Regions from separate parts of the Colwellia sp. BRX9-1 genome, predicted to be linked through region 1. Evidence: predicted binding sites of a transcription regulator. Region 1 holds the regulator's gene; the other holds the start of a gene.

Evidence for each region. The regulator FliA, encoded in region 1, starts transcription of late flagellar genes. The targets are predictions, from matches to a motif close to CTAAAGNTNNNNNNNNNNNNGCCGATA.
Region 2: H4J76_RS09355 (DUF5610 domain-containing protein) is a predicted target of FliA. The motif match lies at 2,096-2,122, and genes of this name have one in related genera.

What each region holds. Positions count from the first base shown of each region.
Region 1 is NZ_JACGVM010000001.1:525,323-528,961, forward strand. It holds gene H4J76_RS02425 (MinD/ParA family protein) at 1-675, shown strand, start outside; gene H4J76_RS02430 (RNA polymerase sigma factor FliA) at 750-1,469, shown strand; gene cheY (chemotaxis response regulator CheY) at 1,521-1,904, shown strand; gene H4J76_RS02440 (protein phosphatase CheZ) at 1,953-2,696, shown strand; gene H4J76_RS02445 (chemotaxis protein CheA) at 2,710-3,639, shown strand, end outside.
Region 2 is NZ_JACGVM010000008.1:820-4,458, reverse strand. It holds gene H4J76_RS09370 (fatty acid desaturase) at 1-5, opposite strand, end outside; gene fabR (HTH-type transcriptional repressor FabR) at 235-852, shown strand; gene trmA (tRNA (uridine(54)-C5)-methyltransferase TrmA) at 858-1,955, opposite strand; gene H4J76_RS09355 (DUF5610 domain-containing protein) at 2,203-3,471, shown strand; gene H4J76_RS09350 (RNA-binding protein) at 3,532-3,639, opposite strand, start outside.

The DNA of each region.
Region 1 (3,639 bases):
GGCTTGGCTAATGTCGATGTTATGCTAGGTTTGCGGGTAAAACGTAACTTATCACATGTGCTTTCTGGCGAATGTGAATTAGACGATATAATTATTGAAGGTCCCGCTGGTATTAATATCATTCCTGCTACGTCAGGTTCACAATCTATGGTCGATTTAACGCCTGCTGAACATGCGGGTTTAATTCGCGCTTTTAGTGATATGAACACAAAATTTGATGTACTTATTGTTGACACTGCAGCCGGTATTTCCGACATGGTACTAAGCTTTTGCCGTGCCTCACAAGATGTGATGTTAGTGGTCTGTGATGAACCTACATCTATTACTGATTGCTACGCCCTAATGAAATTATTAAGTCGAGATCATGGCGTATTTAAATTTAAAGTTGTTGCCAACATGGTGAGAACGCCAAGAGAAGGACAGCAACTCTTTGGTAAGCTTTCTAAAGTTACCGATCGATTTTTAGATGTTGCACTTGAACTCGTTGCTGTCATTCCATTTGACGAAAATATAAGAAATTCCGTTAGAAAACAAAAAGCAATTGTTGAAGCTTATCCACAATCGCCTGCAGCGGTTGCTTTTAAATCTTTAGCAGGTAATTTAATTAAATGGCCGGTGCCTAAACAAGCGTCAGGTCATTTAGAGTTTTTTATTGAACAATTGTTAGAACATTAATAACAATAGTAATCAGATATGAGTACTTTGTTGAAAGTTCTATATCTTTCCTATAATTTAGCGAGTGAGCGATAGTGGTAAAACCAAATGCTTACAGTATTCAAACTGATAAATCTGCTATAATTTCGCAGCATACAGTTTTAGTGAAAAGAATCGCTTATCACCTATTAGCAAGGTTGCCTGCGAGCGTGCAGGTTGATGACCTTATTCAGTCAGGCATGATAGGCCTGCTTGAAGCGTCTAATAATTTTGATCACGGCAAAGGTGCAAGTTTTGAAACCTTTGCTGGTATTCGTATCCGTGGTGCTATGCTTGATGAAATACGCCGTGGTGACTGGACTCCCCGCTCTGTTCATAAAAATAGCCGCATGGTCAGTGAAGCGATAAAATTGCTTGAAGCAAGTTTAGGTCGTGATGTAACTGATATTGAAGTTGCTGAAAAACTTGATATTTCGTTAAATGACTACCATCATATTCTAAGTGAGGTAAGTACCGGTAAAATAATTGGTATTGAAGACTTAAGTACGGGGACAGATGCTATATCGAATATGGAAGATGTGAATAATAACGATCCCTATGATAATTTTGAAAAAATAGTTTTTAAAAAATCGTTAACAGCATGCATTTCCACTTTACCCGAACGCGAAGCTCTAGTACTGTCACTATATTACGACGAAGAATTAAATCTTCGAGAGATTGGTCAAGTGCTTGATGTAAGTGAGTCGCGTGTTAGCCAAATTCACAGTCAAGCGATGCATAGGTTAAAAGGACGTATGCAATCTTGGCAAAGTTGAGTAGAATATACATATAATCACAATTTTAAAATGTTCTCACCGGAGGGTGCCTTGGATAAAAATATGAAAGTTCTTGTTGTTGATGATTTTTCAACGATGAGACGTATCGTCAAAAACTTGTTACGAGATTTAGGTTTCACTAACATTTCAGAAGCAGATGACGGTAGCACTGCTTTACCGATGTTAAAAGAAGGCTCTTTTGACTTTGTTGTAACTGATTGGAATATGCCAGGTATGCAAGGTATTGATTTGCTCAAAGCCATCCGTGCCGATGCGAAATTATCACATATCCCAGTATTGCTGATCACTGCTGAAGCAAAGAAAGAACAAATTGTGATGGCGGCTCAAGCGGGTGTTAATGGCTATATTGTAAAACCATTTACCGCAGCGACGTTAAACGCCAAATTAGATAAAATATTTCAACGCTTAGGTTAATTCCTTAATTAGATAGATAATTAATTAATCTAAACGTGAGGTTTTTGCATGAGTGCGAATACAAATGTGCATGTTTCTTTGGAAGAAGCAAAGCTACTGGTCGAATATTTAGAAAGTGGTCAACAAGACAAGGCAGATGAATTAATTGCTGAAATTCAAAATCCAATTAATTCTGAATTGTTTGCTGAAATAGGCAAGCTGACTCGCCAACTACATGACTCATTAAATAATTTTCAATTAGATTCCAGGTTAAATGATTTAGCGACAGCAGATATCCCCGATGCTCAAGAACGTCTAAACTACGTTATAACGCGAACGGAAGAAGCCGCTAATAAAACCATGGATGCTGTTGAATCTATTTTTCCCGTTGTGGATACGATACAAAAGCAAATAAAGGCTGTTAATCCGTTATGGCAAAAATTAATGCATAACAAATTGGAATTAACCGAATTTAAAAGTTTATGTGTTGATATAGATTTATTATTAAAAACGACAGATAGAGAATCAGTGCGTATGCATGATTTAATGACTGATGTTTTGATGGCGCAAGATTTTCAAGATTTAACCGGACAAGTTATTCGTAAAGTTATTGATCTAGTTCGTGAAGTAGAGGATAGCTTGATTGGTATGCTAACCGCTTTTGGTATTACGACAGATAGTAATGCAGAGCGAAGTAAACCTAAAGTAGGTGATAACTTAGTTGAAGGCCCGATCGTTAATGCAGCACAACGTGATGATGTTGTCGCTGACCAAGATGATGTTGATGACCTTTTATCAAGTTTAGGATTTTAATAGGAGTTGCTGGATGTCATTTGAGCAAGATGAAGAGATTCTTCAGGATTTTTTAATAGAAGCTGGAGAAATACTTGAAACGCTTTCGGAACAACTCGTAGAACTTGAAAACGACCCCGATAATGCCGAATTATTAAATGCTATTTTTAGAGGTTTTCACACCGTTAAAGGTGGAGCCGGATTTTTAGCATTACATAATTTAGTTGACGTATGTCATGGCGCGGAAAATATTTTCGATCTGTTACGTACCAACCAACGTAGTGTTAGTGCAAGCTTAATGGATGTTATTTTACAAGCGCTTGATGTTGTAAATGAAATGTTTGTACAAGTTCAAAACGGCGAGAAACTTGATAAAGCTGATGCTCAACTACTTGCAGAATTGCATCGTTTAAGCCAACCAGAAGGCAAAGAGCAAGCGCCTGCGCCAGTCGTTGTTGAAGCAGTAGCTACTCATGAAAGCGAAAGTTCTTCTAGCGATGAAATGTCAGAAGATGAATTTGAACGACTTCTCGACGAACTCCATGGTGGTGGCTCAGCTTCTACGCCAGCCCCAGCACCTGTAGAAACAGCAACGTCTTCAGACAGCAATGATATTTCAGATGACGAATTTGAATCCTTACTCGATGAACTTCACGGTCAAGGTGCTTTTTCGCCTGAAGTCGCTGCTAATAATTCAAGTAAACCATCTTCATCGAATAGCAGTTCATCAGATGAAATAAGTGACGATGACTTTGAAGCTTTATTAGACGAATTACATGGTCAAGGTCAAGCGCCGAAATTATCTGTTACTCCAGCACCTAGTGCACCAACACCAGCACCAACACCTGTTGCTCAAACACCAGCCGCGAAGCCAGCACCGGTAGCTCCTGCAGCTAAACCTGTCGCTAAAGCGCCAGTGCCAGAAAAAGCGCCCGCTAAAGCAATGCAGGGTGAAACGACTGTT
Region 2 (3,639 bases), on a different contig from region 1:
TTCATGTAATAAGAATTCCATCAGTAAAAAAACGAACACTAAGTAAATATTTTCAGTGTACACGTGTACTCTATTTTAACTTTGATCACTTTTCAGTCAAGGTAATTTTTATTAAACTTTTTATCTTCAATCAATAATACTGGATTTAAATGTAGATGTTAGTGATCAAGTTTCTAGTAAATAGATGAAAATTCAGTATGATATAAACAGGCTAAAGTATAGGTTAATTAAGTAATGAGCGGGATTCGGGCACAGCAAAAAGAAAAAACACGTCGACAAATAATTGATGCTGCTCTTGGGCAGTTAAGTAGTGAACGTAGCTTTTCGAGTTTGAGCTTACGGGAAGTCGCTAAAGAGGCTGGCTTAGCACCAACATCATTTTATCGACATTTTTCTGATATGAACGAACTAGGTTTGACGCTGGTCGATGAAGCGGGTTTAACTTTGCGTCAATTAATGCGACAAGCTCGCCAACGAATTGAAAAAGGTGGTTCTGTCATTCAAATATCTGTCGTTACCTTTATGGAGTTTATTGAAAGTAACGGTAATATATTTCGCTTATTATTACGAGAGCGTTCTGGAACGTCAGCTGCTTTTCGAGCGGCGGTAAATCGAGAAGTGCGTTATTTCACCTTAGAATTATGTGATTATTTACAGCAAGCAAATAAATTGAATGCGGATGTGGCTTTTTTACAAGCCGATGCAGCGGTGACTATCGTATTTAGTGCTGGCTCTGATGCATTAGATGTTGATAAAGAGGATCGTCAACAAATATCAATGCGTACCATTCAGCAGCTGCGCTTTATAGCACGGGGAGCTGCTGAATTTAGCAATAGGGGAGTAAAAAAGTAAAAACGTTACTTTTTACGTGAAAGTATCACACCTGTTTCAACATGGTGGGTATATGGAAACTGATCAAATAACGCAAATTTTTCAATATTGTGTGTCTTTATTAGTTCAACTAAGTTTTCTTTTAATGTCTCAGGATTACATGAGATATAAACAATACGTTCAAATCGGCTGACTAACTCAACGCTGTCAGGGTCAAGGCCAGCTCTTGGTGGATCAACTAATACTGTATCGTAATTATAGCTTTTAAGATCGAAACCTTCTAGACGACGAAATACTCGCTCACCATTCATCGCTTGACTAAAATCTTCACTGGACATTCTTATTATATCAACATTGGTTAACTGGTTTGCGGTGATATTATTTTGTGCAGATTTTACTGATGTCTTCGATATTTCAGTACCTAATACCCGATCAAAGTTTTCAGCGAGTGCGATACTAAAGTTACCATTACCACAATAGAGTTCGATTAAGTCACCACCGATATTTTGTGTGCCTTGCTTTGCCCAAAGTAGCATTTGCTCATTAACGTGCCCATTAGGCTGTGTAAAACTATTTTCTACTTGCTCGTAGATATAAGTTTTATCGCCAACAGTTAACTTCTCAGTGACATAATCTTTATCAAGGATAAATTTTTGTTTTTTAGCACGGCCAATAATATCAACAGGGGCTATTGCTGAAAGGGTTGATTTTAGTGTTGCCGCTTCAGTTAGCCATTCTTCATCTAATTGTCTGTGATACAACAAGCTTATTAAAAGCTCGCCACTGAGCGTTGATAAAAAATCGACTTGAAATAATCGATGACGAAGTGACGGTTTATCTTTAATTTCGTCAAGCAAGGCTTTCATAGCTTGATTAATGAGTTTACTGGCAACCGGAAAAGTGTCGACGCGATACTTTTCTTTCGTTTCACTATTAAACATAATATAAAATAAGTCATCATTGTCATGCCAAACTCTAAATTCTGCTCGTAATCTATAGTTTAAAGGCTCTGATCGAAAAACATCAAAATTTGGTAAGTCAAAATCACTAAACAATTTAGCGATATCATCCTGTTTGTTATCAAGTTGTTTATCATAAAATTGTGGTGCAATGTGACTAAACATATATAAGCCTTAAACGTAGAAAGAATTAAACAATATTATACCCAACTCTAGTGAGTATTAAAGAGGCGCTGAGTTTAGCGATTGTGATTACTTTGTCTAGTCATTTGTCTATAATTTTCATACAAGAGATTGACTTCTTGCTAAAGTTTTACGAAAAAATGCCGATATAATAGCCATATTAAATTTAAGGATCTTTAGATCTTTGATTGTGTTTAATTAAAATTTAATTAGATACTGGAGAGTAACAATGAATAAAATTGATAATCAGACAAGGTTGCCGAATTATTTAGGGCAAAGTCGTAAAAGTGAACCAGCAAATAATGAAGTCGTTAAACGAGAAATGCCAGCAGAGTCAGTTAATACACTGGCATTAAACCATCGTGCTGCCATTACTATGAAAATTATATCTCAATCAATTTCTAGTCAGATTTCAGCAAATTTTCAAAAGATTACCGATGCACCACAAGCAACTAACGTAGTGATGAGTGATATCAGTAAAACAGCGTTAACTGAAAGCGAGCCATCAACTAGCCTTTTTGATTTCGAAGCAGTGGCTCGTAATGTTATGGACTTTGTTAGCGCGAGTATCTTAGCTGCCCAAGCAAATGGAGCGAGTGAGGACAAGTTGAAAGAGATGTTTGAGCAGGGGCGTGCTGGGGCGAATTTAGGTATTGATCAAGCAAAAGGCGATTTAAAAGATCTCGCCATGCTTGACGATGACTTAAACCAAGGTATAGAAAAAAGTCGTACGCTTATTAACAAGGGAATTGATGACCTCCATGAACAAATGTTTCCTTCAGCCAATAAATCAAATGAGAAGGTATCAGAGTTAACGCCAATTATCAGTTCTACAGCAATTGATAGCGAATTATACACAAGCAATTCAAAAAGTAGCGAGCTGAGTATTACCACTACTGACGGTGATGTAGTTTCAATATCATTTAGCGAATTACAAGAATATGCCAGTAAAGAAGCTTACCAGTATCAAGAGAGTAGCCAAGGGGAATCGACAAATTATAGTAGTACCAGTAGTCAGTATCATGAAATCAACTTTTCTTATAGCGTAGAGGGTGAACTTGATGATGATGAAAAAGCAGCAATCGAAGCATTAATTAAAGACGTAAATTCATTACAAAAAGATTTCTTTAATGGCGATGTTAATAAAGCTTTTGAAAAAGCAGTTGAACTTGGCTTCGATAATAAACAGATAACTAGTTTTAGTATGGACTTGCAACAAACAAAAACCAGTTATGTTAGCCAAGCGTATACAGCAGTGGCAGAGTTGGATGATAAATTAGCGCCTAGTGTCGGAAAAGACCTAAGGCCTTTAATTGACTTCTTAGATCAGTTTAACCAACTACAAGATCAAGCAGATAAAATATTGTCTAAGAATGATGATGCTTTTGGTCAGTTACTTGATGCAGTCTTTAAAGCTGAGTTTGGTGACGATAAAGTCGCTAAAGAAAAGTTCGATAAAGTAATAGATACGGTTAAGTCTGACAACATTAAGCTTTAATAGATAAAATAAACCCACGCTAACGTGGGTTTATTTAGGATAACTTACCAAGAAGAACGGTTATTCTTCTTCGAGATTTTTTTCTGGACGTTCCTTAGCTTCACGAACTTTCAAAGTACGCTGCTGAAATTCAGTATCATTAAGCGATGAAACAGCCGCATCAGCCGC